Regions from separate parts of the Litorilituus sediminis genome, predicted to be linked through region 1. Evidence: predicted binding sites of a transcription regulator. Region 1 holds the regulator's gene; each other region holds the start of a gene.
The links. Region 1 encodes FNR, which switches genes on or off when oxygen is low (the NO sensors DNR and NnrR bind a similar motif). Its sites were predicted from a motif close to TTGATCTAGATCAA; they were not measured.

Region 1 (7,593 bases):
GGTGAGCACGTATGGGAACACCCTTTCTTATGGGGCTCAAAACGTACTGGTCCTGATCTAGCACGTGTTGGCGGTCGTTACAGTGACGATTGGCATATTGCTCATTTAACAGATCCTCGCTCTGTTGTACCTGAGTCAAACATGCCTGCATACTCTTGGTTAAATGAAAACACCTTAGATGGTGAGCTAACGGGTAAGAAGTTAGCGACATTTAATTGGTTAACGCGTAATCGCTCTCATAAAGACGAGCAAGGTAACCCTATTCCGCTATACACTCAAGCTGAAATAGATGGTGCTAAGGACGCTGTTGCTGGCAAAACTGAAATGGAAGCCTTGGTTGCTTACTTGCAATCACTAGGCCATGCATTGAAGTAGCTCCTGATGGATTACGGAACACTTAGAGGGTTTTTTGCCCTCCTAATATTGGCGTTATTTATCATTATTGTGATTTGGTCCTATTCAAAAAAACGCAAAGCTTCATTTGATGAAGTAGCGAACTCAATTTTTGAAGAAGACAAAAAAGCAGATAAAGAACGCCATCTTGATAAAGATAGCAAACAGGAGACTAATAATAATGTCTAGTTTCTGGAATATATGGGTTTGGGTTCTTACCCTAGGCACACTAGTAGGATGTATTATTCTACTACGTTGGTGCTTAAAGAACTTTGCAGGTGTTAAAGAAGGCGAGTCAATGGGACACGAATTCGATGGCATCGAAGAATTAAACAATCCATTACCAAAATGGTGGAGTACTTTCTTCTTAGTGACTATCGTGTGGGCATTTGTTTATTTTGCCATGTACGGTTTAGGTAACTGGACCGGCGTTTTAGGCTGGAAAAGTTCTAACCAAGGTATTTTAAACATCGCTGAGTCAAAAGCTAAAACAGCTGAATACTTAAATAAAGATTCAGGTGTATTAGTACAGTATGACCGTGAAGTTGCCGCAGCTGACGCTAAATTTGGCCCTATTTTCGAAGCTTACGCTGCGCGTAGCATTGAAGATTTAGCCACTGATAGTGAAGCGTTAAAAGTGGGTCAACGTTTATTCATTCAAAACTGTGCACAATGTCACGGCTCTGATGCTCACGGTACAACTGGCTTCCCTAACCTAGCCGACAACGATTGGTTATACGGCGGTACACCAGAAGCAATCAAAGAAAGCATCATGAATGGCCGTAAAGCCTCAGGTATGATGGCTTGGAAAGATGCTTTAGGTGGCGAGCAAGGTGTTAAGGAAGTTGCAGCTTATGTTATTAGCCTAAGTGGTCGTTCAGTTGACCCGGAACTGGCAAAAGCTGGTCAAGCCAAATTTGCTATGTGTGCTGCTTGTCATGGTCCTGAAGGTCAAGGTAGTTTAGCGATGGGCTTACCACTTGGTGCACCTAACCTGACTGACAACATTTGGTTATACGGCGGTTCAAAACGTGCTATTGAAGAATCAATCCGTAATGGCCGTGCCGGTGTAATGCCTCCTTGGAAAGATATCCTAGGTGAAGAAAAAGTTCATATTATTTCGGCTTATGTTTATAGCTTGTCTCAAGACTAACTAAAACATCGTAATAATTAACTGTTAATAAAAGCCCTTGTTACTAATTGTAAACAAGGGCTTTTTTAATGCTTATTTCTTGGTAGCGTACTAGCTGTAAGCGAGCAAAAACAGTATAATAACGGCACTTTTATCCAGCACAAATTGACACAATTGGTATAACAACTTATGAAAACTTCATGGTATCGCGAGCCTTGGGCTTGGTTAGTATTTATTCTTCCTTTTACTGCGGTTGTTGCTGGTATTGCCACCTATATCATTGCCAATCACGAACCAGACACGCTTGTTGTTGGCGATTATTATAAAAAAGGTAAATCAATTAACTTAGAAGTGTCTAAAGTTAAAATGGCGCAAAAGCTAGGTATGCGTTTTGCGCTCAAGCTTGATAATAATGAACTTGTAATTAAGCCAACGGGTATCGAAAAAACCTTTCCATTACTCAATGTCAATTTCTTTCACCCTACCCTTGCTGAAAAAGATTTTTATATCGCTTTAACACCTGATGGTAATGGTCACTTTAGACACCAATTTGATCATGCAGTAACAGGTAAATGGAAAATCACCATCAGTCCGTTTGAAGATCACTGGAAAATTCACAATGCCATTGGCCTACCACAAAAAGATTTTATCGATTTAATTCCAGATCCAACCAAAGCTCAGTAGTTATTATGTCCATGTCCTGTTTTCACTGCCAAGAGCCAGTGCCTAATGGTATTTCATTATTTGTTAACATAAATGAAAAAGCGCAACCTATGTGTTGTGTAGGTTGTCAGGCGGTAGCACAAACCATAGTTGATAATGGCTTAACGCAATACTATCAAGTTCGTACTGAACCGGCGAATAAGGGTCAATCACTTATTCCTGAGCAGTTGCAAAAGAAAAAACTACTTGATGAAGAAGTCTTACAAAGTGAGTTTATTTATCAAACAGACCAGTATAAAGAGGCCATATTAACCGTTGATGGTATCAGTTGTGCAGCCTGTGCTTGGTTAATTGAAATGCAGATCAGTAAACTTGCTGGTGTGATCGATATTAGCGTCAATGCCACCTCACAAAGAGCCACGGTAAAATGGCATGACGATACGGTAATACTCAGTGATATTTTAATCGCGATTGAACATATCGGTTATCATGCCCTGCCTTTTAAAGCGAACGATGCAGAGATTCAAAATAAAAAGCACAGTAAAATATTTATTAAGCGCTTAGGCATCAGTGGCATTTTAATGATGCAAGTGATGATGATTGCCATTGGCCTATATTTTGGCGCTTTTGCCGATATGGCTGAGCACAATAAAGTCTACCTAAGGTGGACAAGTTTTTTATTAACCTTGCCTATTGTCAGTTATGGTGCCTTTCCTTTTTATACTGGCGCAATCAATGCGATAAAAGCCAAGCGGCTTTCCATGGACGTTCCTGTTTCTATTGCCATTATATTAGCCTTTAGTGCCAGTGGTTGGGCAACTATTTCTCAGCAAGGTGAAGTGTACTTTGAATCAGTTTCTATGTTCACTTTTCTTTTACTCATTGGTAAATTTTTAGAGTTTAGAGCTCGCTCAAGAGCAGCGCAAGTATCTGCTAATCTACTTAAATTAATGCCAATGACAGCAACTAAGCTGATAAACAATACACAGCAAGAAAATGCCAGCGAAGAGCAATTAATCGCAGCTAAGCAACTGGTTAAAGGCGATAGCGTTATCGTTAAGCCAGGTGAAGTAGTACCCGCTGATGGCATTATTATTTCAGGGCAAAGCCAACTGAATGAAGCCATGCTATCAGGAGAGCAGCGCCCTATAAGTAAAACTGAACAAGACAAAGTGTTCGCTGGTACAATTAATGGCGATGGTAATTTAATTGTTAAAGTTGATCAGCCTAGCAGTCAATCCTTTTTAAGCCAGTTAATACGCTTAAGCGAACACTCCCAAGCACATAAGCCTAAACTGGCTAAATTCTCAGACAAAGTCGCGCAATACTTTGTTGCTATTATCCTGGTTACTGCCATAGGCACCGCGCTGTATTGGCATCAACATCTACCAGAAGAAGCTTTTTGGATCACTCTATCGGTATTAGTTGCCACCTGCCCTTGTGCGTTATCGCTAGCAACACCAACTGCACTGACCTGCGCCACCACGCGGTTAAATCGAGAAGGTATTATGACAAAGTCTGCGCATGTGATGGAAACCATGCCACAAGTCAATTGTTTTGCCTTTGATAAAACCGGTACACTGACCACAGGTGAATTTTCTATCGCAGAAGTAACCCTAAGCGATTTCTCTCTCAGTAACGGTCTTAACGAAGACAAGGTGCTCGCCATTGCTGCAGCACTAGAGGCACACTCTGAGCACCCAATAGCTAAACCATTTACTAAGCATCGCGACTTTACTATTAACGCGCATCAGGTAGAAGTAATTTCAGGCCAAGGCGTGCTAGGAAATATTAACGAGCAAACATACCGCATAGGTAAACCTAACTGGCTGTTAAGCGAACAGGAAGGACATCATTATAAAGAATACTCGTGTGTACTGGTTAAAGTAGTTGAAAATAACCACAGCCAAGTAATCGCAAGCTTTAAGTTAGTTGATGAGATCAGAGATGATGCCGACAAAGTCATCGAACAATTGAATAAGTCTGCGACGACTATGTTGCTTTCAGGTGATAGCCAAATAGCCTGCGATAAAATTAAGCAAACAATCCCTCTGCACTCTGCACAAGGTGGCTTAACCGCTAGCGATAAAATGGAAATTATCCAAGCAAAACAAGCAAAAGAGCACCTCGTGGTGATGACCGGAGATGGCGTGAATGACTCTCCAGTGTTTGGCGCCGCGCATGTTTCTATCGCTATGGGCTGTGGCGCTGATATTGCCAAAAGCGGTGCTGACGTTATATTGCTGAATAATAAACTAACCAGTATTCTGACATTAGCTAAAGTAGCGAAGAAAACCCGAAAAATCATTTTTCAAAATTATCTCTGGGCGTTTGGTTACAATGCTATTGTACTACCGCTTGCAGTATGTGGCTTTATTACGCCCTATATGGCTGTTATCGGCATGTCAGCAAGTTCAATATTGGTTATCACCAACTCCCTGCGTTTACTTAAAAGGTAAGTAATCATGAGCATCATTTATATCTTAATCCCGATTGCAATTTTACTTACCGCCTTAGGTATTTATCTCTTTTTCTGGGCGGTAAAATCCGAGCAATTTGATGATTTAGAAAAACAAGGCATGAGTATCCTATTTGACGATAAAAAGGTTGACGATAAAAAAGGCTCTGAAAACAAGCAAGAGCAAGCTGAACAGACAAAAGATTACGGTAAAGAAGATAACCAGAGTCAATAATTGTGAGCCTAGATTTACTTTCAGCGTTTCTAATCGGCTTGGTTGGCTCAGGACATTGCCTTGGTATGTGTGGCGGTATCACCACCATGTTAACGTCTGCCATTACCACTAAAGCGGATAGCCAAGTTGGCAATATCTCTGTGCAAGTCACTCAAGCAAGACAAAAGCCTAAGCTCATTATTTGCTATCACTTTGGACGCATAGCATCTTACAGTTTAATTGGTGCTCTCGTTGGCTTTACTGGCTCAATTGCAGCGAAAAATATAGGTTTACCTATCGCTGGATTAAGACTTGTCGCAGCCGTATTTTTAATTCTACTTGGGCTGTATATTGGTCAATGGTTTATGTTATTAACACGTATCGAAGCCATTGGCGCCAAATTGTGGCGGAAAATATCACCTTTAGCCAATAAGGTCATTCCTGTTGATTCAGGCAAAAAAGCACTCACCTTAGGGGCGCTGTGGGGCTGGTTACCCTGTGGGCTAGTTTATTCAACCCTCACTTGGGCATTAGCCAGTGGTAACGCCCTAACAGGCGCTGGTATTATGTTACTGTTTGGCTTGGGCACCTTACCGGCCTTACTAGCACTCTCATTTAGCCTTGCTAGCATAAAAAATCTACTAGTCAAGCCAAAAACTAAACAATTTATGGCAATATTAGTTATAGCTTATGGTTTTTACAGTTTTTTTGTTGCATATCAATTAATGTTCTAATAACATTGCCTCATTACAGCGTTTTTTACATATTTGTGAGTAAATAAAAGCTATGCCCAATAAAAGTTGCCCAAGCCAACAACATATTCACTGTCAAAATTGTAGTATTAGTGAATTATGTTTACCTTTCTCCCTGAATGATAGTGAACTCAATTCCTTAGATGAAATTATTGATCGCAAACGCCCTATCCACAAAGGCGATAAGATCTTCCATGATGGCCAAGAATTACACTCATTATATGCAATTCGCTCAGGCACCTTTAAAACCTTTACCGTAAATGAACAAGGTGAAGAGCAAATTACTGGTTTTCATCTAGCAGGTGATTTACTGGGCTTTGACGCCATCGCAGAAAACGCTCACCCAAGCTTTGCCCAAGCGTTAGAAACCTCTATGGTATGTGAAATTCCTTATACCAACTTAGATAGCCTATCAAACACTATGCCTAAGCTTAAAAAGCAAGTATTACGTTTGATGAGTACTGAAATCAAAACAGATCAAGAAATGTTAACCTTGCTTAACAGAAAGAACGCCGAGCAGCGTGTGGCAACTTTCTTAGTCAGCTTAAGTGAACGTTACCGTGCTAGAGGTCTTTCAGCAACTGAATTTCGCTTAACCATGACTCGTAGTGATATTGGTAACTATATTGGTCTAACGGTTGAGACCATTAGTCGTCTACTTAATCGTTTTCATAAAAACGAGTTAATCAAAGTTGATGGTAAATTGATTACTATTTTAGACTTAGATGAACTGACTGATGTAGCAGCGCTCTAAGTTCAGCGCTTTTAGCTTAATAAAAATCCCATAAGTTACTCAATTATTTAATTAAGTAACTTATGGGATTTTTTTATCTCCGTTACAAAGTAAATTGATATAAAACAAGCATTAATCACACTATTTTGCTATAAAGTAATTAGACCAGTTAAACAGAATTGATAATTGCTTAAATAGAGGTTATTCATGGAAATGTATCAAAACATACTCGTTGTTGTCGACCCAACCACCAACGAACAGAAAGCCCTGAAAAGAGCCATTGAGTTGGCCAGTAAGATTAACGAAAACAGCGCAACGCCAACGAAAATTACCGCCTTCTTTAGTATCTTTGATTTCTCTTATGAAATGACCACAATCCTATCAAGCGGTGAACGCGACGCTATGCGTCAAATGGTCATAAAAGATAAACAACAATGGCTCGATGATATTATTGCTGAATTAGATTCAGGTATGGATATTAAAAGCCAAGTGGTTTGGCATAACCGACCATTTGAAGCCATCGTTAACCAAGTACTTGAGCATGGCTATGATTTAGTGATCAAAGGCACTCATCAGCACGATAAATTAAAATCAGTTGTTTTCACTCCTACTGACTGGCATATATTACGCAAGTGCCCTACGCCAGTGTTACTGGTTAAAGATCATGAGTGGCCGAAAAATGGCAATATCCTAGCAGCACTGAATGTTGGCAGCGATGAAGAAGAGCACTTATCTCTTAATAATGATATTACTGAACAAGCATCAGAGCTTGCTAAGCTTATTAAAGCGAACGTGCATCTAGTCAATTCATACCCGGGAACACCTGTTAACATTTCTATTGAAATTCCAGAATTTGACTCTTCAGAGTACAACAACGCCATGTTAAAGCATCATAAAGAAGCGATGGCTGCACATGCTAACAAATTTAATATTGATGTTAAAAACACCTATGTTGAAGAAGGCTTACCAGAGACAGTAATAGAGCAAGCCGCGCAACAAATTGACGCTGAGCTGGTTATATTAGGTACAATCGGCAGAACAGGTATTTCAGCAGCATTAATTGGCAATACCGCAGAGCATGTTATAGATCAGCTCAATTGCGATGTTTTAGCGCTAAAACCACAAGGCTATATATCGCCGCTTGATAATAGTTAAGCTGAACTCGATGTAAGAGATAAGTTACCAGCTATCATTTTCTTAAAGCCAAGCGATATGCTTGGCTTTTTCATTTCTACAAACTGAGTTTTT
Region 2 (7,593 bases), 490 kb from region 1:
GGGCCAATCGAGCCTGCGCTGCAATTAGCGGTTGCTTTGATTTGTTCATCAGTAGCAAAGGTTAATGGGCTAGCAACTTGTGGTAAGTGCTCAGCTTTTATTTCGTTTAATTGATGATCGCCACGAACTACAAGTGCAACCACAGGGACTTGCTCACCTTCTTCAGTAACACCTTGAACAAGTAATGTTTTAACCGTTTGAGTTAATTCAACAGCTAGGAAGTTTGCCACTTCTTCAATGGTTTTAACATTTGGGGTGGCTACTTGATTTAGCTCTTGGCTTGGCTCAGGGCGCTCGCCTTTTGGTGCTAACGCTTCAGCTTTTTCAATATTAGCAGCAAAATCGCTGGCATCACTAAAGGCGATATCATCTTCACCAGACTCGGCTAAAACGTGGAATTCATGTGAGGCATCGCCACCAATTGAGCCGGTATCGGCAATTACTGGGCGATAGTCTAAACCTAGTCTGTCAAAGATACGACAATAAGCATCAAACATAACTTGATAGGTTTTTTCTAAACATTCTTGCTCAAGGTGGAATGAATAAGCATCTTTCATCAAGAACTCACGACCACGCATTACACCAAAGCGAGGTCTGATCTCGTCACGGAATTTGGTTTGAATTTGAAATACGTTAAGTGGTAATTGTTTGTAGCTGCTTAATTCATTAGCAACTAACTTAGTGATAACTTCTTCATGCGTTGGTCCTAAAACAAAATCACGCTTGTGGCGATCGTTTAAGCGCAATAATTCTGGGCCGTAGTCGTCCCAACGACCAGACTCTTGCCATAAGTCTGCTGGTTGAACCATAGGCATTAACACTTCATTTGAGCCGGCGCGCTGCATTTCTTCACGAACAATATTTTCTACTTTTTTAAGTACTTTCAAACCCGTAGGTAACCAAGTATATAAACCTGAGGCAACATGGCGAACTAAACCTGCTCGCAGCATAAGTTGATGACTTATTACTTCTGCACTGGCAGGAGTTTCTTTTAAAGTAGAGAGTAAATATTGGCTAGTACGCATTGCTAGATAATTCCGTAATAAAGCGTTAAATAAAATTGCCCGTATTCTAGCAGGGGAAAACAGCTTGCAGAAGTATTAATGGTAAAGATATAGCAATTAGTTATCAGAAGTTTGCTGAACGTATAATCGTTAGGCTTGCTATGGACAAAATTATCACATTCTATCTGGTCATTTTTTTAACAAAAACAACAACAAATAAGGCAATGGTAAAGCTGCCAGTAAAAGCTTCAACCGCGGCTATTGCTCGAGATAAGCCAACAGGAGTGAAGTCGCCATAACCTAGCGTAGTAAAGGTTACTACTGAGTAATACAACGAAGATAGGAACAGGCCAAAGTTTTCTTTTAAGGTATTATCGCTACTTATGGTTTGAATTGAATCTTGATAATTTAGTCCGGTAAAAGAATACAACAGGGCGCATAAAAAAATGATGGCAATTGATAAGCCGATAATTCTTAGTGGCGCTTCGCCATAACCGCAAAATATATCTACCATTTTCGACAAAAGGCGTTTAAAGCTATACCGCGGCAATTGTAAGCGCCTCATGGTCAGCTCTTTTTGAATAAAAAAGCCTGAGAGGGTAAATATGCCTTCGTGCTCTGCGTGTTTTCTTAAGTCTCTATAGATTTCTTCTGCTTGCTCTAAATAGTCAATGGATGCTGTCGTGTTACCAGCGTTTTTTGCGGCTTTCGCGTCTTTTTCTTGTTTGAGTTTTGCGCCAAACTTTATATTTTCAAATTTACTACCTAACCATTTTACGCCAAGCATATTGGCATTTTCTAAATTGGCGCAGTTTAAATTTGCCTCACGTAAATCCGCTTTCATTATGCTAGCGTTTGTTAAATTAATATTAAAAAGATGACCACCTTTTAAATTGGCGTGGTAAAGATCACAGTGGGAAAAGTCATAGCCAACTTTTTTATGATGATTAACTAAATCTATGCCTTCTAGTTGCGCTTTGGTTAAAACTAGCCCTCTTAGCATGCCGTCACTTCGAGCATAATCAACTAAGGCTTGTTTAACTTCTGGCCCAGACTTATCGATAGACTTGTCGTGCCAATAACAAAAACCAGAATCATTAGCTTCTAAAGGGCACTTATGCGACTTACCATCATGATTATCTGGGTCGTTATATTGGCAAAGCGTCTTTATTTTATTCATTTTTAGAGTATAGTGCGCCTTACTCAAAAATGTTATTTGAATAGCCAAACACGAGGTTTCAATGAAAATTAAATTAGTACAAGCCGATTATAATAATGCTCAGCACGCTGACGATATTTTATTATTACTTAATGGCTATGCAATTGACCCTATGGGAGGTGGCGAGCCCTTATCTGACTATGTTAAGCAGAATCTGATTATTGAGCTGCGTAAGCGATCGGATGTATTTTCAGTACTTTGTTATGTTGATGATAAACCAGCAGGTATAGTGAATTGTGTTGAAGGCTTTTCTACGTTTAAGTGTAAGCCATTAATTAACATTCATGATTGTGGCGTTTTACCTGAATTTCGCGGTAAAGGCATAAGTGGTAAGTTATTTGAAGAAGTTGAAAAAATAGCCGTAGCGCGTGGTTGTTGTAAATTAACCCTAGAGGTTTTAGAAGGTAATACCGTAGCACAAAATGCTTATAAAAAGCTTGGCTTTGCAGGTTATGAGTTAGATGAAAAAATGGGTAAAGCGATGTTTTGGGAGAAGAAACTTAGCTAGCTTTGCGACATAAGAGCGGATAAATAATTTATCCGCTCTTATATAATGAATGTTTGCTTAAAAAGAAATAGGTCTTCTTTTTTTCGGTTCATTGGTTGTTTGCGGCTTTTTATCTGCTGCTTTTGTGCAACTTGGAGCACTTTTTTGAGCGTGAACTTCTTCAGCGCTAGTATCCGCGTTATCAGTTACGTCTTCATTAGTTATGTCTTCATCAGCTAAATCTTCATTGATAATGACTTGTAATAAATTACCGTTAAACTCAATCACATCTTGGTGATATATTTTTTTTCGCTTTTGATATTCCACTTCACCATTTACAAAGACATAGCCTTCACTAATGACAATTTTAGCTTCGCCGCCACCGCCAACGAGATCGGCTACTTTAAGAAGTTTACAAAGTTCAATGGGTTGTTGGTTTAATTCAATAATGAGTTGGTTATCTGACATGATGATTTTCTTGCTAACGGTTTTAAGTCGCATATTCTAGCAAAGTTTATGCTACAAAGCTCAAGTTCCAGAGGTTTTAGCTGAGCGATTGAGGCAATTAAGGGGTTGCGGCAGTTAAATATTCGGCAATGGTCTCTATAACACTAAAACGAGTTGTTGCGTGCAAAATGCAGTCTGAGCTGCAAATATGGTTAACGCCTAAGGCTTTTAGTCTATCGATTGCTTCATCAACAAAAAAAGCATGACTGACCATAATTGAAATGCTTTTTGGCGTATAAGGTAATAACAGTTTTACTGTTTGCTCTAATGTTTTACCGGTGCTGGCAATATCATCAATGATAATGACTTCTTTATCGCTTAGCTCACCTTCATGAGTTTTTGCCAGTTTAATGGTTACTTGGGTATCACTTAGGCGGACTTTTTCGGCTACGGAGCATGGCCATTGTTGTGGTAGTGCCAATGCTTGTACCCACTGGCTTGACTCGATATCTGGCCCGATAATAAAAGGAGCAGAATAATGCGTTTGGATATATTGGGCCATTGCCGCAGTGGCATGTAAGCTTACTGCTTTGGTGTTTGGTATCACTTGGCTAAGCTGGTTAATGCGGTGTAAATGGGGATCTATAGTCACCACTTCATCAAAATAGTTGGCAAGTAATTGACCTATGATTTGTTGGCTTATTGCTTCGCCTGATGAAAAGGCTATGTCTTGGCGCATGTAGCATAAATAAGGGGCAACTAAGGTGATATATTTTGCTCCGAGAGTTTTTGCGGCACTTGCCGTTAAGATCAACTCAATAAGTTTCTCATTAGGTTGGTTTAAAGTGCGACAGATAATGACATGTTCGGGTAATTTTGCTGGCAGAGTAACTTTTGTTTCACCATCAGGGAATTTATGCAACTTAACCCAAGACATGGGGAGTTTTAATTGCTTAGCTAATTGTTGTGCTGGTAATGCGTAATCTTGAAAAGCTAAAATCATCTTGCTACTCGTTAATTATACTGGTTTAAATAAAGTAATTATCTTGTTGTTGAGGTTTGCTTTTACTGATGTGGTAAGCGTTATTGCGTTTAGCGTAATCGGTGGCAAAATCAAATTCGCTTTTATAACCGGCATAGATAATAAATAAGGTATCCCCTTGATTTACTTTATCATGCACTTTTTTGATTAAATCAATACCGGCACGCTTATCTGTTGGAGCCCCCGCTAAACTTGCTGTTGTCGCTATGATTAAGTTATCTATGGCTTGGACAAAGCCAGATGTTTTTGCACAAACAGCAAATTGAAAAGGCACTTGGCTGATAGCTGATGTTTGTTTACCTTGCGCGTTAATAATGGCCTGCATTTTTTCATCAGCACGGCCTGACTCTAGTATGTCTCGAGCGAGAATATAGCCTTGACCGCCTCTAACATCAGGATCAAACTCTAAAATTCTGCCAGCTAAGCGTAGTGACTTTTCTCTTAAGTCGAAGGGCGCTTTTGGGTCGTTTTGCAATACCAATTGCACATCTCTTGCCTCAAGTGCAGGACCAACGCCATTGCCGATAGGTTGAGAGCCGTCAGAAATTACCACATCGATATACAAGCCAAATAAGTCGCCAATATATTCAAATAGTTTTCGCAGTTTTAATGCTTGCTGATTGTGATGCACTTTAGCTGAGGGGCCAACGGGAATATCAATCAAAAGGTGAGTAGAGCCTGCGGCTATTTTTTTGGACAGAATTGAGGCCACCATTTGCCCTGTAGAGTCCATTGATAATGGCCTTTCCACAGAAATAAGCATATCGTCTACTGGTGCGAGCTTAGCTGTGCCGCCCCAAGTGAGCATACCTTTATGTTGTTGTACTACCGCTTGCATTTGCTGAATTGATAGTTCAACTTGGGCAAGCACTTCCATAGTATCTGCGGTACCAGCAGGGGAGGTAATTGCCCGACTAGAGGTTTTTGGCATCAACATACCATGCGCGGCAATAATGGGCATGACTATCATGGTTGTTCTGTTTCCTGGAATTCCGCCAATACAGTGCTTATCGACAACAATTGACTCGCCCCAATTTAATCGCTCGCCAGATTCAACCATAGCTTTAGTTAAAAAAAAGATTTCTTCTCGCTCTAAGCCACTGTGGCTACAGGCTACTAAAAATGCGGCAATTTCCATTTTTGAGTAGCGACTTTGCAGTATATCTTGGCAAATTTGTTGAAATTCATCCTTGTTAAGGGCTTCGCCAGAGATCTTTTTATGGACAGCGGTTAATGACCGAGGTGGCTTGGCAGGGGCAATACTAACAATACTGCCATTTTTTTTGGCTAATTGTTTAAAAGCCTGACTACTCAGACCTAGTTCATCAATATCGAGTATCTTTGTATCATCAACAATATTAAGTACCGCAACGATAGCTGGTTGTTTGGTTTGGCAAAATACTTCTATTTTCATCAAGGCTTGCAAGCCTTCAATACTGTACAGAGGGCAATCTCTGTGTAAGTAGGCAACATTCTCTTGAAGGGTGTCAATTGCCAAAGCTTTAACTCTGAGCATAAATCATAAGTCCTGAATAATTTAAGCCTTTAGCGTTAAGTCTAGTAAAATCAGTAAAAATCGCGAGTCAGCACTATGATAAAAGCGGCTAAACTTTAGGTAGATCAAAGTAATAACCTACAGGTGTTTACACACTTTGCTATCAGCTAAATGTCACGCTAGTTTTAATAGAAGAGAGGTATGTTTTTTAGCGCTCAATAAGGCAAGGTATGGGAGAAAATTATGAAAGACATTAAGCACATTTTGGTTGTGATGCAACCTATGAGCGATCACCAGCCGGCATTGATTCAAGCGATTAAAATAGCCAAGGAAACATCAGCGACAATAGAATTGTTTTTAGCAGCATATCATAAAGACATTGTTAGCCCATGGGGCTTTGATAAAGAGCAGGTTGCAGCATTACAACAGGAGTATTTAGCATCTAAACTTAGGTGGTTAGAAACCTATTTACCCTGTGTTGTTGAACAGGGCTTAACGATTAAACTGGATGTGGTTTGGCATAAAAATATAACCACAGCGATTTGTGAAAAATTAGCGCAAAGTGAGGCTGACTTAGTCGTAAAATCAACACATCAATCTTCACGATTAAATAAAATTCTTTTTAATCCAAGTGATTGGCAATTATTACAGCATTGCCAAGTTCCTTTATTGTTAACTCGTAGCCTAACTGAAGCGCCTTATAAAACAATTATGGCGGCAGTTGATCCTAGCCAAACTCACAATAAACCCAAAGCCTTAGATAAAATTATTTTAGATATGACGATTGGCTTAGTGGCGCTATTTGAGAGTGAAATTCATGTGTGCCATTGTTATCAGCCGCTAGGCGCAGAGCTATGGCAAGGTATGAATGCAATTGGTGGCGATCATGGTATGAATACCATGGACTTTGAAAGTTATCATCAAAGTATAAAGCATCACCATGAACGTTTGTTTAATGAGTTAGTCGATGATTACGGTTTTGCAGAAGGCGTAACCCATTTACAAGTAGGCTCAGCTGATTATGAATTACCTAAATTAGTGGAAGAAACTCAAGCTGATTTACTTATTATGGGCATGGCAGAGGAAAATCTATTTGTTGGTAATACGGTTGAAAAAATTCTAGATAATGTTAATTGCGATATTTTATCCGTAAAAGCGGGTGAATTGGATAATTAATCAGAATTTAAATTAGTAACTTGCATCGGCTTGTAAAGAGTAGAAGGTGTTTTCCGCGAAAAAGTAGCCGCAAATAGGTTAACTTATCGGTAATTTGTTTGATTTTTATTATTTAAATAATGAGATAAATAAGATGGTGATTGATACTGGGCTTGAACCAATGACTTGGTGCGGGTTGTAAAGAGTAGAAGGTGCTTTTCACGTAAAAAATACGCAAATATTTCTTAAGTTAAGACTTCGTTTAGCTGATTTAGAGTAAAGGCAGTAAGATGGTGGACGATACTGGGCTTGAGCCAGTGACTTGGTGCGGGCTGTAAAGAGCAGAAGGTGCTTTTCATGCAAAATAGCTGAAAAAATTTAAAGGCTTGTTGATTTTTTAAGATAAAAGGATAAGTAGATGGTGGACGATACTGGGCTTGAACCAATGACTTGGTGCGGGTTGTAAAGAGCAGAAGGTGCTTTTCACGCAAAATAGCTGAAAAAATTTAAAGGCTCGTTGATTTTTTAAGATAAAAGGATAAGTAGATGGTGGACGATACTGGGCTTGAACCAGTGACTTGGCGCGGGTTGTAAAGAGCAGAAGGTGCTTTTCATGCAAAATAGCTGAAAAAATTTAAAGGCTCGTTGATTTTTTAAGATAAAAGGATGAGTAGATGGTGGACGATACTGGGCTTGAGCCAGTGATTTGGTGCGGGTTGTAAAGAGCAGAAGGTGCTTTCCACG
Region 3 (7,593 bases), 1.2 Mb from region 1:
CTCGGCTGGCAAGCAATAGACCATTTCTTGACGAGCATTACGTGTTCGCACTGCGCCATATTTGCTTAACATGCGAGATATTTTTGATTGGCTGATGTTATCAAAACCACTTGCCTTTAAGGCATCAACAATTTCGCCTTGTGAGCCAAATTGCTCTTGTTTTAGTAAGTCTTTAAATGCTTGTACTAATGCTTCTTGCTTTTGTTGACCACTCATATTCTAAAATTTAAACCTTTACTTGTTGTTTTATTAAAACGCTGCTTTATTTTTAATGATTGTTACTACACATCGAGTATTCATTTTTATACATTAGCGCTTTAGATCATCATTAATTGATCCAAATAGCCTCATTTGTTGAAAATTAATACTAAAGTTGAGTTTTTAAGTCGCGTATTTAAATTTATTATACGTTATCGCATGACAAGTTAATAATAATTGTTTTTTACTTGCTTATACTATATCTTTTGCGCAACAAATTTTTTACGTATTTACTCAAGTTTTGTCTTGAGTAAAGCAATAATTGCAGGTTAACCCCACTAAATTTCGGAGAAATCACATGAAAGTAGCAGTTTTAGGTGCCGCTGGCGGTATTGGTCAAGCATTATCATTACTTCTAAAAACTCAATTACCAGCAGGCTCTGACTTATCATTATATGATGTTGCGCCAGTAGTTCCAGGTGTTGCTGTTGATTTATCACACATCCCAACGGCGGTAAATGTAGCTGGTTTTGGTCGTGATGATTTAGATGCTGCGCTAGCAGATGCAGATATCGTGTTAATTCCAGCTGGTATGCCACGTAAGCCTGGTATGGATCGTGCTGACTTATTTAATGTTAATGCTGGTATTATCAAAACATTAGCCGAAGGCATTGTGAAGAACTGTCCTAAAGCTTTAGTTGGTATCATCACTAACCCAGTAAACGGCACTGTACCGATTGTTGCTGAAGTATTCAAAAAAGCAGGTACTTACGATAAAAACCGTGTATTTGGTGTAACCACATTAGATGTTATCCGCTCTGAAGCATTTGTTGCTGAGCTTAAAGGTTTAGATGTTTCTGAAGTGAAAGTTCCTGTTATTGGTGGTCACTCAGGTACTACAATTTTACCGCTTCTTTCACAAGTTGAAGGTGTTAGCTTTACTGATGAAGAAGTTGCTGCCTTAACACCACGTATTCAAAATGCTGGTACTGAAGTTGTTAACGCTAAAGCTGGTGGCGGTAGTGCGACACTTTCTATGGGCGCTGCAGCTGCGCGTTTCTGTATGTCTTTAGTGAAAGGCTTACAAGGTGAAGACGTTGTTGATTACGCTTACGTTGAAGTTGAAGGCGGTGACGCACCATACTTCGCACACCCAGTGCGTTTAGGTAAAGGTGGTGTTGAAGAAATCTTATCTTATGGCGAGCTAAGTGCTTTCGAACAAAAAGCAAAAGATGACATGCTTGAAACATTAAACAAAGACATCCAAGAAGGTGTTGACTTTATGGCTAGCTAATTTGCGCTAGCAAAAGCCCTAAAGCCTTATACAAAAAAGCGCATTGCTGATATCAGCAATGCGCTTTTTTTATCTCTAAGTTAACCAACAAGTATTAACTTAACCGACAAGGTTTGTTAATTAACCCCTTGTGCTTGTAAATGCTCACTATAGGCTTTATCTGTTTCTAAAATATGATAGGTAAGCCAGTTTTTTAAGAATGCCATCACTTGTTCGGTAAGCTTTTCTTTTTGGTAATGATCAAACTTCTCTTTTAATTCAATTAGCTGGACGATTAGCTCGTCATGTTGACGCTTGTGCTCTGTGCCGCCTTCATAATCATGTAAGTTAAAGAGCTTTTCTTCGTAGGCAAAGTGTTTTTGCGTGTAATGAGTTAGGTCGGTAAAGGTTTTTCGAAGTACTTCAATAGAGTCACCATTGTTCATGGCTTCATCTAATCGGTTGATTATATTCATGAGCTCTTTATGCTGCTGATCTATGCTGTCAATGCCAACACTGAGTTCTGCGGACCATTCTATTAACGCCATATCTACCACTCCATTATTCGATTTTATTATCATTGTAAATTTGTTTGATTCATTACTAAGTATAGCCTGATTAAAAATCAATCGACTTGGCAAATCATCATGGAGAAATTAATTAGAGTCGGTGTTGATGTAGATCAAAAAAGCGAGGCTAATTAACCTCGCTTTATATAAAGGGCATGTTAATTGAAAGTATTATGCACTGCGATTTGCGGCAATATGTGCCAGTGATATCAATGCTTGCTTATATTCAGAATCAGCTAATACATTCAGCGCTGTTATGGCTTTATCCGCTTCAATTTCAGCCTGCTTTTGCGTATACACTAACGATCCTGTCTCTGCCATGGCTTGTAGGATCTCATCTAAATGATCCATACCATTGCCATGTTCTATGGCATCACGAATTAATTGTTTTTGGCGTTCATTACCATGCTTCATGGCATAAAGTAGCGGTAAGGTTGGTTTACCTTCAGCTAAATCATCACCGACATTTTTGCCCATTTCTTTGGCATCAGCAGTGTAATCCATAATGTCATCAACAAGTTGAAAAGCTGTGCCTAAATACTTGCCGTAATCAGCCATGGCATTTTCAATGGTTTCATCTTGATCGGCAACAACGGCAGCTAATCGTGTGGCAGCTTCAAATAGTTTGGCTGTTTTACAGTAGATAACCTGCATATAGCTTTCTTCGGTGGTATCAGGATCATTACAATTCATTAATTGTAAAACTTCACCTTCAGCAACAATATTAGTGGCATCAGATAAAATATCCATAATGCGCATATTATTTAGCTTGGTCATCATTTGGAAAGAGCGTGTGTAAAGGAAATCACCGACCAATACACTGGCGCTATTACCAAATAGGGCATTGGCCGTTTCACGACCACGACGCATATTTGACTCGTCAACAACATCATCGTGTAGTAAAGTAGCGGTATGGATAAACTCTATGATCGCGGCGATCGCACAATGATCTTTACCTTGATAATTTAATGCACTTGCCGCTAAAACTGTCAGCATGGGGCGCATTCTTTTACCGCCGCCGTTAACGATATAAATACCTAACTGGTTGATTAAAGCGACATCTGATTGTAATTGATCATAAATAAGATCATTAACCACGCTCATATCATTTTGTGCTAATGCTTGTATTGCTTTTACATCCATAACGATTAAATAGAAACCAACTTCTTTAAACTGTATAATATGAGGCAAAGTGTACACTAAAATTACTCTGAGAGAAGTTTTGTCGACGCTTTGTTTTAATTCTGTTAAGGAAAATAATAAAAATTGGAAAAAACAGAAAAATCATCGTATTTGTACTTGCCCTATCTGCCATCTTCGCGTAGAATTCGCGCCCTATATTTTTAAATTTAGCGTCAAAAAACTTTATATTTATAAGTAAACGACGCATTACGGAGTAGCTATGTACGCGGTATTCCAAAGCGGTGGTAAACAACATCGTGTAACCGAAGGGCAAACAGTTCGTCTTGAAAAGCTAGAGCTTGAAGTAGGCGCAACAGTAGAATTTGATAACGTATTAATGATCGCTAATGGCGATAACATCAACGTAGGTGCACCTTACGTTGCTGGTGGTAAAGTAGTAGCTGAGGTGGTAAACCAAGGTCGTGCAGACAAAGTTACTATTGTTAAGTTCAAACGTCGTAAGCATTCACGCAAGCAAGCGGGCCATCGTCAATGGTTCACTGAAGTGAAAATTACTGGTATTAACGGCTAATTAGGAGCATTTTGACATGGCACATAAGAAGGCTGCAGGTAGTACACGAAATGGTCGCGATTCAGAAAGCAAACGCCTAGGTGTTAAGCGTTTCGGTGGCGAATCAGTTCTAGCTGGTAACATCATTGTTCGTCAACGTGGTACTAAGTTCCACGCTGGTAACAACATGGGTATCGGTAAAGATCACACTTTATTTGCTTTATCTGACGGTAAAGTTCAATTTGAAGTAAAAGGTCCAAAGAATCGTAAATACGTTAGCATCATCGCTGACTAATATTTAGATAGATTTGATAAAAACCTCGCTTCTTAGCGAGGTTTTTTTTTGCATATAAGATCATTTAAGTTTGGCTTGTGATTAATTAATTTAGATCATTTGGTATCAGATCTAAATCGTTTATACTAGTACAGGTTAATGTACTAACAAATTAAGGTTGTTTAAACACCATGAAATTCGTTGATGAAGTTGAAATCAGAGTTGAAGCAGGCGATGGCGGCAACGGCTGTGTCAGTTTTAGAAGAGAAAAATATATTGAATTTGGCGGCCCAGATGGCGGCGATGGTGGTGATGGCGGCGATGTATATTTAATTGCTGACGAAGGCTTAAATACCTTAATTGATTATAGATTTGAGCGATTTCATCGTGCTAAACGTGGTGAAAACGGTAAAAGCCGTAATTGTACCGGTAAAAGTAGCGACGATTTGTATCTAAAAGTACCTGTGGGTACCCGCGCCATTGACCAAGATACAGGCGAGCAAATTGGCGATTTAACCCAGAAAGGGCAAAAGCTGATGGTTGCCAAAGGTGGCTGGCATGGTTTAGGTAACACGCGTTTTAAAAGTAGTACTAACCGTGCGCCACGACAAAAAACCGATGGTACGCCGGGTGAAATTCGCAACCTCAAGCTAGAGTTATTATTACTAGCAGATGTTGGCCTGCTTGGTTTACCGAATGCAGGTAAATCAACCTTAATTCGCAGTGTTTCTGCTGCCAAGCCGAAAGTAGCGGATTATCCGTTTACCACCTTAGTACCAAACTTAGGTGTAGTACGTTTAGACTCACAGCGCAGCTTTGTTATTGCTGATATCCCAGGTCTTATTGAGGGTGCTGCAGACGGTGCGGGTTTAGGCACTCAGTTCTTAAAGCACTTAGAACGTTGTCGTATTTTATTGCATGTAATTGATGTGATGCCGGTGGATGGCTCAGACCCACTAGAGAATGCTAAAACCATTATCAGTGAGTTAGAGCAACACAATGACAAGTTAGCAGGTAAGCCGCGTTGGATCGTTTTCAATAAGTTGGATCTTTTACTGGAAGAAGAAGCAGAACAATTAACGAAGTCGATCATTGAAGGTTTAGATTGGCAAGGTGAGGTTTATAGTATCTCAGCATATAATAAAATGGGTACTGAAGAACTATGCCAAAAACTGATGACCTTTATTGAGGAGCTACCTGAGGAAGAAGCTGAAACGGTTGAAGAAAAAGCCGTTGATTTCAAATGGGATAGCTATCATCAAGATGCCATGGATGATTTTGGCGATGATCTAGATGACGATGATTGGGATGAAGACGATTACGACGTTGAAGTTGAATATCGTCAGTAACCGCAAGATATAATAAAAAGGCTGTGATTTTCTTAATCGCAGCCTTTTTTAATGAAAAGAATAACTAGGGAGTAACCATGACCATTTTATCCATGATAGTGGCAACTGCAGATGATAACGTGATTGGTAAAGACAATGATATGCCGTGGCACTTACCTGCTGATTTAGCTTATTTTAAGAAGGTTACCTTAGGTAAGCCGGTTATTATGGGCAGAAAGACCTATGAATCAATCGGCAGACCACTACCGGGGCGTAGAAATATTGTTATCTCACGCGATGAAAACTATCAAAAAGAGGGGATTGATACGGTAACCTCAGTCGAGCAAGCTTTGGCACTAGTGCAAGATGTTGAAGAGATCATGGTTATTGGTGGCGGTGCTATTTATAAGCATTGTTTACCTGCGGCGACAAGGCTCTACATCACCCATATTAAAGCAAGCATTGAGGGGGATACCCGTTTTCCTGATTATGATGATGGCAGCTGGCAAAAAGTTAGCAGCGAAGTGCGCGATAGCGATGAGAAAAATGCTTACCAACTAGATTTTTGTGTTTATGAACGTAAATAGAAAGTAGATTATTTTCATTAAAAAAGCTGATAATTAATTCACTTGGTATAAGTTTTAATTATCAGCTTTTTATTTTATCCGTATTCTAGGCTAGGGCGTTAAAACATAATCCAAAATACCGATCGCAGCTTTGCGGCCTTGGTCAATAGCGGTAACCACTAAGTCTGAGCCGAGTACCATATCACCACCGGCAAAGATATTTTGCTTGCTGGTTTGTAAGGCAAACTCTGTATTGTCTTTGGCGATAACACGACCTTTCGGGTCAAGTTCAACACCGGCATCTATCATCCATTGTGGTGGGCTAGGTAAGAAACCAAAGGCAATTACCACGGCATCTGCTGGCATCACAAATTCAGAGCCGGCAATTGGCTCAGGGTTGCGTCTGCCATTGGCATCTGGTGCGCCTAGTTGGGTTTTCACGAATTTAACGCCAATGGCTTTACCCTTGTCATCAACGGCAATATCAAGCGGCTGTAGGTTAAATTCAAAGTTCACCCCTTCTTCTTTGGCGTTTTGCACTTCGCGAGGCGAGCCTGGCATGTTGGCTTCATCACGACGATAAGCACAAGTCACCTCGGTTGCCCCTTGTCTGATAGAGGTACGCACACAGTCCATGGCGGTATCACCACCACCAAGTACCACCACTTTTTTACCACTAAAGTTAACGTATGGCTTAGCTTGACTAGAGTTTTCGCTGGTGATTTCCATCAGCTTTTGGGTATTACCAATAAGAAAATCTAAGGCGTTATAGACACCAGCTGCGCCTTCATGCTCAAAGCCGCCAGTCATATCCTTGTATGTACCTAAGGCTAAGAACACCGCGTCAAATTCATCGCTAATATCGGCAAAGCTTACATCTGTGCCAACATTAGTATTTAAACGAAACTCTATACCCATGCCTTCTAATATTTCACGGCGGGTTTGAATAACATCTTTTTCTAACTTGAATGATGGAATACCAAAGGTGAGCAAGCCACCAATTTGTGCGTGTCTATCATACACAACGACATCAACACCGTTGCGGGTTAATACGTCAGCACAAGCAAGACCAGCAGGGCCGGCACCAATTACAGCAACACGTTTGCCGGTTTTAACCACATGGGATAAATCAGGCTTCCAGCCTTGTTTAATCGCTGTATCGGTAATGTGCTTTTCAATATTACCTATGGTTACTGCGCCAAATTCATCATTTAAGGTACAAGCTGATTCACATAACCTGTCTTGTGGGCAAACACGGCCACACATTTCAGGTAAGCTATTGGTTTGATGACATAAATCAGCCGCTTCAAAAATCTTACCTTCGGTGACTAACTCTAACCATTGTGGAATATAGTTATGGACAGGACATTTCCACTCACAATAGGGGTTACCACAATCTAGGCAACGATCAGCCTGACCAATACTTTGCTCTTTTCCTAACGGCTGGTAAATCTCAACAAAGTTGATTTTGCGCTCTTCAATAGACTTTTTCGCCGGCTCAATTCTTTTTACATCAATAAATTGATAAACATTTTTGCTCATTATCTTTTTCCTCTGTTCTCAACTTACCAATTACTGTGCTTGAACGCGAAGTTCAGCACTTGAGCGGCTACGATGGCCCAATAAGGTTTTCACATCGGTAGCTGTTGGCTTAATTAGCTTAAATTGCGGCGCGAATTTATCAAAATCATG

Region 2: the regulator FNR is predicted to act here: its motif matches at 5,810-5,823, upstream of EMK97_RS03545 (thymidine phosphorylase family protein).
Region 3: the regulator FNR is predicted to act here: its motif matches at 2,144-2,157, upstream of EMK97_RS15145 (bacteriohemerythrin).

What each region holds. Positions count from the first base shown of each region.
Region 1 covers NZ_CP034759.1:284,318-291,910, reverse strand. Annotated here, with positions in the region: gene ccoO (cytochrome-c oxidase, cbb3-type subunit II) at 1-375, shown strand, start outside; gene EMK97_RS01330 (cbb3-type cytochrome oxidase subunit 3) at 382-582, shown strand; gene ccoP (cytochrome-c oxidase, cbb3-type subunit III) at 575-1,546, shown strand; gene EMK97_RS01320 (FixH family protein) at 1,715-2,209, shown strand; gene EMK97_RS01315 (heavy metal translocating P-type ATPase) at 2,215-4,647, shown strand; gene ccoS (cbb3-type cytochrome oxidase assembly protein CcoS) at 4,654-4,881, shown strand; gene EMK97_RS01305 (sulfite exporter TauE/SafE family protein) at 4,884-5,594, shown strand; gene fnr (fumarate/nitrate reduction transcriptional regulator Fnr) at 5,647-6,366, shown strand; gene uspE (universal stress protein UspE) at 6,553-7,500, shown strand.
Region 2 covers NZ_CP034759.1:771,546-779,138, reverse strand. Annotated here, with positions in the region: gene EMK97_RS03570 (proline--tRNA ligase) at 1-1,025, opposite strand, end outside; gene EMK97_RS03565 (ion channel) at 1,186-2,184, opposite strand; gene EMK97_RS03560 (GNAT family N-acetyltransferase) at 2,246-2,731, shown strand; gene EMK97_RS03555 (RNA-binding S4 domain-containing protein) at 2,789-3,178, opposite strand; gene EMK97_RS03550 (ribose-phosphate diphosphokinase) at 3,276-4,160, opposite strand; gene EMK97_RS03545 (thymidine phosphorylase family protein) at 4,186-5,715, opposite strand; gene EMK97_RS03540 (universal stress protein) at 5,938-6,870, shown strand.
Region 3 covers NZ_CP034759.1:3,407,048-3,414,640, forward strand. Annotated here, with positions in the region: gene argR (transcriptional regulator ArgR) at 1-216, opposite strand, end outside; gene mdh (malate dehydrogenase) at 557-1,492, shown strand; gene EMK97_RS15145 (bacteriohemerythrin) at 1,609-2,019, opposite strand; gene ispB (octaprenyl diphosphate synthase) at 2,212-3,183, opposite strand; gene rplU (50S ribosomal protein L21) at 3,443-3,754, shown strand; gene rpmA (50S ribosomal protein L27) at 3,771-4,028, shown strand; gene cgtA (Obg family GTPase CgtA) at 4,199-5,356, shown strand; gene folA (type 3 dihydrofolate reductase) at 5,434-5,922, shown strand; gene EMK97_RS15175 (FAD-dependent oxidoreductase) at 6,013-7,443, opposite strand; gene gltB (glutamate synthase large subunit) at 7,474-7,593, opposite strand, start outside.